DNA from 2 places in the Olsenella uli DSM 7084 genome. Region 1 is predicted to be linked to the other one. Evidence: predicted binding sites of a transcription regulator. Region 1 holds the regulator's gene; the other holds the start of a gene.
What was found. The regulator NrdR, encoded in region 1, represses ribonucleotide reductase genes. The targets are predictions, from matches to a motif close to AAACACNATATATNGTGTTT.
Positions count from the first base shown of each region.

Region 2: nrdD (anaerobic ribonucleoside-triphosphate reductase) is a predicted target of NrdR. The motif match lies at 1,701-1,720, and genes of this name have one in related genera.

Region 1 covers NC_014363.1:1,069,063-1,073,029, forward strand. The annotation lists gene OLSU_RS04740 (NCS2 family permease) at 1-1,190, opposite strand, end outside; gene dut (dUTP diphosphatase) at 1,267-1,713, opposite strand; gene nrdR (transcriptional regulator NrdR) at 1,710-2,159, opposite strand; gene OLSU_RS04755 (LysM peptidoglycan-binding domain-containing protein) at 2,249-2,689, opposite strand; gene lexA (transcriptional repressor LexA) at 2,879-3,541, shown strand; gene OLSU_RS04765 (heparan-alpha-glucosaminide N-acetyltransferase domain-containing protein) at 3,557-3,967, shown strand, end outside.
Region 2 covers NC_014363.1:1,714,978-1,718,944, reverse strand. The annotation lists gene nrdD (anaerobic ribonucleoside-triphosphate reductase) at 1-1,531, opposite strand, end outside; gene OLSU_RS07480 (Cof-type HAD-IIB family hydrolase) at 1,972-2,763, shown strand; gene OLSU_RS07475 (insulinase family protein) at 2,760-3,967, opposite strand, start outside.

The DNA.
Region 1 (3,967 bases):
TTCGAGATGGAATAGGTGAAGGGCACGCCAGCGATGATCATGAAGGCGGGGAAGCTCTCGAGGAGGTCGGACCAGTCGATCTCAATGACCTCGCTCATCATCAGGAAGCCGACAAGCACCAGGGCGCCACAGGTGGCGGCAGAGCTGATGATGGTGATGATGGGTGCGAAGAAGGACGCGAGTATGAAGAGGATACCCGTCACAACGGAGGTCAGGCCCGTGCGACCGCCGTCGGCTGCGCCGGACGCCGACTCGACGAAGGTGGTGATGGACGAGGCTCCGACGAGGCCACCGACCGCCGCGGCCGCAGAGTCGACGATCAGGATCTCCTTGATGTCCTCGACGTTGCCATCCTCGGTGAGGAACTCACCCTGCTTGGCGACGGCCATGGCGGTGCCCATGGTGTCGAAGAAGTCGGACATCATGAGGGAGAACGCAAATATGAGCAGCGTTGGGGTCACGAAGACCTTGACGATGCCCATGGTGCCCGTGGCATCGCTCATGAAGGGTGCCCCGAACGAGGAGAAGTCGAGAGGGGCGACGAGCCCGGTCGGCATCTGGGTGATGCCCAGGGGAATGCCGGCGATGACGGCAATGATGATGCCGATGAGCAGGGAGCCCTTGACGTCCATGGAATAGAGGACCACGGTGGCGGCGATCGAGATGGCGCCGACTATGAACGTGGGGTCGGTGACGCTGTTGAGCGCGACGAGGGTGGACTCGCTGGCGACGATGATGCCACCGTCCTTGAGGCCGATCATGGCGATGAAGAGGCCCAGGCCGACGGAGATGCCATGACGCAGCGAGACGGGGATGGCGTCCATGATGGCCTCGCGCAGTCCGCAGAGAACGAGGATGAGGATGGCGACCCCCTCGACGAAGATGACGGCCATGGCCGCGTGCCAGTCACCACCCGCAACGCCGACGAGCGTGAAGGCCACGACGGCATTGACGCCCATGCCCGAGGCGCAGGCCAGCGGGCGGTTGGCGAAGGTCCCCATGAGGATGGTCATGACGCCGGCGCCCAGGCAGGTCGCCGTGACGGCCGCATTCGCAGGAATGCCTGCGGCGACCATCAGCGACGGGTTGACGGCGATGATGTACGCCATCGCAAGGAAGGTGGTGAGACCGGCCCTGATCTCCTGACCTGTGCTCGAGCCCCTCTCTACCGCCTTGAAGAACTGTTCCATTTCCATCCTTTCCTTCTCATGAGTGCAACGAAGACGCCGGCATTCCAGGCTCAGAATGCCGGCGTGTCCATCGGCGTCAGACGCCGCTTGAACCGAAGCCGCCCTCCCCGCGGTCGGTCTCGTCCAGACGATCGACCTCCTGGAGGGACACGATGGGGACGCGTTGTATGACAAGCTGGGCGATTCGATCGCCACGCGCGATGCAAATGTCATCCGTAGGGCTCAGGTTAATGGCGCAGACCTTGAGTTCGCCACGATAGTGGGCATCGACCAGGCCGGGCGTGTTGGCCATGGACAACCCCACCTTGTATGCCATCCCACTGCGTGGCTGCACGAAGCCCGCAAAGCCCTCGGGAATGGCAATCGCCAGACCGGTACCGATGAGACGGCGCTCAAGCGGCTTGAGCACAAGCTCCTCGTTCGAGCGTAGGTCCAGCCCCGCATCGCCAGCATAGGCATAGGTGGGCAGCCTGACCGTCGGGTCGAGGCGTTTGATGGGAAGCACGAGCTGTTCTGTTGTCATATGGAAAGGCTCCGAAGCTCTTCGTTGAACTCGTCGACGTCCTTGAAGTCTCGATAGACCGATGCGAAGCGAACGTAGGCGACCTTGTCGACATCCACAAGGCGCTGCAGGACCATCCGACCGATCTCCTGAGAGAGGACTTCCATGTGCCCGCCGTCCCTCAGCTCCGACTCGATGGAATCAATGAGAGCGTTGAGGGACCCGATGGGGATGTCGCGCTTGACGGTCGCGGCAACCAGGCCGCGCATGACCTTTTGGCGATCAAAGGTCTCCTTTCGCCCATCCTTTTTTATGACCAGGATGGGCATCTCTTCACGACGCTCGTACGTCGTGAAGCGCGTGCCACATTTGACACACTCACGCCTGCGCCTGATGGCATCCGTGCTTTCGGAAGGTCGAGAATCGACAACCTTGGACTCGTCACAACCGCACTTGGGACAGCGCATCTTCCCTCCCGATCTCTTGGATACCCTATGGGAAGATAGCACATGAAAGTTACCAGCTACGACAAGAGATGGGAAGTGCAACCGATTGGTTACCGCCTGACGGGAACGACGAGGGTCTGTCCGAGAGCAAGTTCGCTCGTGCCCAGGTGGTTGGCACGACGAATCCAGCTGCTAACGTCCTGGACGGATGCGCCCTCGACGCCGTGGTCCTCGGAGATGCTCCAAAGGGAGTCCCCCGCACTGACAGAGATCGTCTCGGTCCCGATGCCATCGAAGGTCTCGGCAAGCCTGGATTCCGACGCATCGGCCGTGACGACGGAGATGACGACGCACGCGATGAGGACGAGCGTGGCGCACAGGGCGAAGAGTGGACCCGCGAGGGCGCGGGTGGACCCTCTCGCGTCTCCTTCCGCGGTCGGGATGACGACGGCGTCGAGGCTTCCCTCGATAAGGGTGAATCTGGGCCGTGTGGAAGGGAGGGACTTAAGGGCAAGGCTGCCTTCTGTCGAACAGGGAGTGCTGCGGCTCATGGTTGATTCTCCTCTCGAAGTTGTCGCCATAGTTGTAAGCGAGACGCCGGACAACAATTCGATATGCCTTTCTTGGAACACGTGTACTATTCTAGGAACGTACGCCTGTTCGGTCAAGATATGTTTAGAACATTTGTTTGCGTTCGCAGAAGACGGCCTGTACAATGGGACCTGACAGGAGGAGACATCATGCCAAAAGACAGGCTCAGCAGGCGTCAGGCCCAGATATACGAGTTCATCTGTGGTTACACGGGTGAGCACGGTTATCCGCCTTCCGTGCGTGAGATAGGCGCTGCCGTCGGCCTTGCCTCACCCTCGACGGTCCACATGCATCTCAAGGTCCTTCAGGAGCTGGGCTACATTAAGCGCGACTCCAAGAAGCCCCGTACCATCGAGGTTGTGTCCGAGGGCGGCGATGCCACACCCCCCAGTCCCTCCACGCCTCTTGCAACGGTCGAGGAAGACGCATCCGCCAACGTCATCAGCCTTCCGCTGGTGGGTCGCGTCGCAGCTGGGACGCCCATCCTCGCAGAGCAAAACGTCGAGGAAACCCTGACTTTGCCGACGAGCATAGTCGGCGATTCGAGCTCCTTCGTCTTGCGTGTCAGAGGGCAGTCCATGATCAACGCAGGGATCTTCGATGGCGACTACATAGTCGTCAAGGAGCAGCATGAGGCACATGACGGCGAGATAGTCGTAGCCCTGATCGATGACTCAGCCACAGTCAAGACCTTCTATCGCGAAAGGGGCCGGGTGCGCCTCCAGCCAGAGAACGACACGATGAACCCCATCTATGTTGTAAACCCGACCATTCTGGGCAGGGTCACGGGACTCTTCCGCTCCATCTCGTAGCACAGGTCCCGCAACATGCCGCACATGATGGCCGACAAGCTCGGGCATGCCTCGACGACGGTGTCGGCTCTCAGGTCTGACGAGCCCGCAAAAGGTCGCCTCCATCTCTATGACGTGTTGCGCGGCTTCTCCGTCGTCTCGATGGTCGCGTTCCACCTTTGCTATGACCTCAAGTTCATCAATGGCGTGAGCCTGCCGTTCTTCGCGTCCCCCTTCCTGGATCTGTGGCGCAACAGCATCTCCTGGGCCTTCGTGCTCATCGCTGGCTGCATGTATCAGCACTCTCGTGACAACTTCAGGCGTGCGGGGAGGTATCTCGCGCTGGCGCTCGCGATCTATGTCGTGACGGCTGCGGTCAGGGTCGACACGCCCATCAGCTTCGGCATCATCTACTGCATGGGCGCCTGCACGCTCTCGGCCCGCCTG
Region 2 (3,967 bases), 650 kb from region 1:
TGGTCTCGCCCTTCCTCAGGCGTGCCAGTGCCCCGTACTGCCAGAGGATGGGCGCGGCGTCCGAGAGGGTGCCGCAGAGGCGGTCGTGACGGTAGCGCAGCGCCTTGTGGCAGAGCTCGAGACGCTCGTCGAGGATCTGCCAGAACCTGTCTGCGTCCTGCCCTGAGGAAAGCGCGACGTCTGGCAGGTTGATGGTGACGACGCCCTGGTTGAAGCGGCCGTAGTACTTGGGCTTGCCAGGGACGTAGTTGCCGGCGTTGGCCACGTTGCCGTAGCCCCCCTCAGAGCGGTCGGGGGTTAGGAACGAGCGGCATCCCATGCAGGTGTACACGTCGCCCTCGCCCTCGACCTCGCCGGTCGAGAGCTTGTACTCCCTCATCTTCTTCTCGGAGATGTAGTCGGGGACCATGCGCTTGGCGGTGCACTTGGCGGCAAGGCGGGTGAGGTAGAAGTAGGGGTCCCCCTCGTGAACGTTGTCATCCTCGAGCACGTAGATCAGCTTGGGGAAGGCGGGGGTGATCCAGACCCCCTCCTCGTTCTTGACGCCCTGATAGCGCTGACGGAGCATCTCCTCGATGCAGAGCGCGAGGTCGCTCTTCTCCTGCTCGTCCTTGGCCTCGTTGAGGTACATGAAGACGGTGATGAACGGCGCCTGGCCGTTGGTGGTCATGAGCGTCACGACCTGGTACTGGATGGTCTGGACGCCGCGGGCCACCTCCTCGCGCAGGCGCTTCTCGACCAGCTGGCCGATCTTGTCCGCACCAGGGCGGGCGCCGATGGCCTCCATCTCCGCGTACACCTGGCGACGGATCTTCTTGCGGGAGACGTCGACGAAGGGCGCGAGATGGGCGAGCGAGATGGACTGCCCTCCGTACTGGGTGGAGGCGACCTGGGCGATGATCTGCGTGGCGATGTTGCACGCCGTCGAGAAGCTATGGGGCTTCTCGATCATGGTGCCGGAGATGACGGTGCCGTTCTGCAGCATGTCCTCGAGGTTCACCAGGTCGCAGTTGTGCATGTGCTGGGCGTAGTAGTCGGCATCGTGGAAGTGGATGATGCCGGCCTTGTGCGCCTCGACCACGTCGGCGGGGAGCAGCTCGCGCATGGCCAGGTCCTTGGAGACCTCGCCGGCCATGTAGTCGCGCTGGACGGACACCACGGTGGGGTTCTTGTTCGAGTTCTCCTGCTTGACCTCCTCGTTGTTCGACTCGATCAGCGAGAGGATCTTGTCGTCGGTCGTGTTCTTGTGGCGCTTCTGGTTCTGCAGATAGCGGTAGATGATGTACTTGCGGGCGACGGCGAAGCGATCGAGCGCCATGATCTGGTCCTCGACGAGGTCCTGGATCTCCTCGACGGTGACGGTGTGGCCTGCGGCCTTGCAGGCGTCCTCGACATTCAGGGCGGCGAAGCGCACCTCGCGCTCGGTGAGGCGCTCGTCGGCGGTCACCTCGGCGTTTGCGGCGTTGATGGCATTCACGATCTTCTCGAGGTCGAACTGCACCTCGGAGCCGTTGCGCTTGATGATCTTCATGTCTTCTCCCGTTTGCTTGGCCCTGCGCTGCTGCCCTGTCTGACTCTGCACTGCTGTGCCGTTGGAAAGGTGGTGCACGCCAGTGCCTGCCGGAAGGGATGTCCCCAGCCGGTCCACACCTTGTGCGCAAGAACACTATGACACAAGTTGTTGGGTATATGCGAGAACAAAATACTAGATATTGTTGGAAATAACGCTTGACTTCCTAAGAGGGGAGGCATTGCGCAGGTACCAAATTGGTTCTGTATCAACACTTTTGGCAAATGGGCGAGAGGTGCTTCGGCGTGCCTCCTGCGGGGCAACGGTTTGTCCACATTGGGTGGTGCCGTACGCGCCGAGGCTCGCGCGGGTTGGCCGTGGTGCAGAATGAGGTGCCGGGAGGCGGCCCGTCGGTGGCTTGCCTGAGCCTTCGCGTCACGCGCCAGCTAAGGAGACCGAGGATGACCGCATGGAAGAAGCTCGAGGATATCCGCGCCGCGTTCTTTGACGTCGACGGCACCCTCGTGAGCTTGGAGCAGAACTGCGAGCCAGAATCCACCAAGGAGGCGCTCAGGAGGTTGCGCGCGAACGGCATCATGCCGTTTCTCTCGACCGGTCGTCCCAAGTACACGCTGCAGCCGCTTGACCTGGGCGGCTTCGTCGCCTTCGTCACGATCAACGGCCAGTACTGCTACACGCGGGAGAGGGTCCTCTACAAGAACCCGCTCAACGGGCATGACGTGGCGACCGTCGTGGGACAGGTGCGCCAGGGACTCTATCCCGCCCTGTTCCAGGAGGCGGAGCGCTGCTACGCCAGCGACCACAGCTCCCGCGTCCGCGACATGGAGCACTTCGCCAACCAGAGCTACCCCGAGGGCGACCTCCAGTGGGCCCTGGACGGCGACGTCTACCAGATCAACGCCTATGTCTATCCGGGCGAGGAGCAACAGATCCTGGACGCCACCGACGACCTCAAGGTGACGCGCTGGACCGACAAGTTCGTGGACGTGATGCCCAAGCATGGCGGCAAGTCTCTGGGTGTCCTGCGCATGTTCGACCTCTTTGGCCTGCGCCCCGAGGAGACCATCTGCTTTGGCGACGGAGAGAACGACCTGGGCATGTTTGGCGTCTGTGGCACCTCGGTGGCGATGGGCAATGCCTATGACCTGGTCAAGCGCCATGCCGATCACGTGACTGACGATGTGGACCACGACGGCATCTACAACGCCTGCGTGCGCCTGGGCCTGATTTAGGCATTGCCCATCAGGTCCACGATGCTGTCGAAGCGCACGGAGGACGCCTCGATGGCCTCGCGTGGGCCGAAGACGCAGACCAGGCGCTCCTCCTGTCGGTCGGCCAAGGGCCTCGCGAGCGTACGGATTCCGTCTGCGGTCACGGCAAGCTCCTGCGCACGGATCTGTGCGCGCCAGTCGGCAGGCCGTGCGCCAAAGTGCTCGCTGTCCTGTCGGCGGGCGATGGCGCGTGGCTTGGCTGGCGCGTCGTGGGCTGCGATGACCGAGACGATGTAGCCATCCAGCTCCTCCTGCGTCCCCGCCCAGCCCGCAAGCCAGGCGGCTGCGGTGCGGTAGCGCCCGAGGGTCGCGTCGACGCTGGGGTCGCGATACGACCAGAACTGCAGGTTTCCTGGGGTAGTGCGGCGGAAGCCAACGCCGTAGGCCCCACCCTTCACGCGGACCTCGTTCCACAGGTAGTCGAAGGAGAGGGCACGTGCCGCGACCTGCCAGTCGCCGATGCTGCCCGTGTCGAGCGCGGAGCGCGGCGAGCCCGCCACGACGAAGCTGACGTTGGAGGGGATGACGAACGCCTCGTTTGCGGGTGAGGGAAGCGGCGCCTCGAGCCGGTGGGCACAGGCCTCCCCGGAAGTCCCGTCGACGGCGGCGAGCCCCAGGGTCCCGCCCACCTCCCAGAAGCGCGCGAGGTCCTCATGGCTGCCGGTGAAGCTCACGGTGACCTCGTCCGCCGTGAAGACGCGACGCTGGAGCTCGGCGAGCTTGGAGGCCAGGGCGTCCCTGCGCTCGTCCCAGTGGGCGAGAAGCCCCTTCAGGAACTGGTAGAAGCCCACGCCTCCCATCTGGTCCGCCACTGCGGCCGAACTCGAGAGGTGCGCGGCGAGGCGCGATGAGGCACAGGAGTGTCCCAGGTTGGCGAAGCCTTGCTCCAGCGCGACGCGACGCTGGGTCAGCGCGGCGAGAATGCGGTCGTCGTCCGCGAAGGACGTCGAGGACCATACCTCGGAGGGTATCGTGGCCAGCTGTGCCATGCGCTCGGACAGGGCGCTGGCACCTACGACCAGCACGGGGTGGGCGAAGGTCGCATCGTCGTCCCGGCCGTAGGTCTCACAGAAGAAGTCCAGGCTGCCGAGGTTCTCCTCGACCAGCGTGTCGAGCTCGGCGGCGGAATGCGCGCGGGTATCGAGCTTGCCGAGGAGCTCGGCCA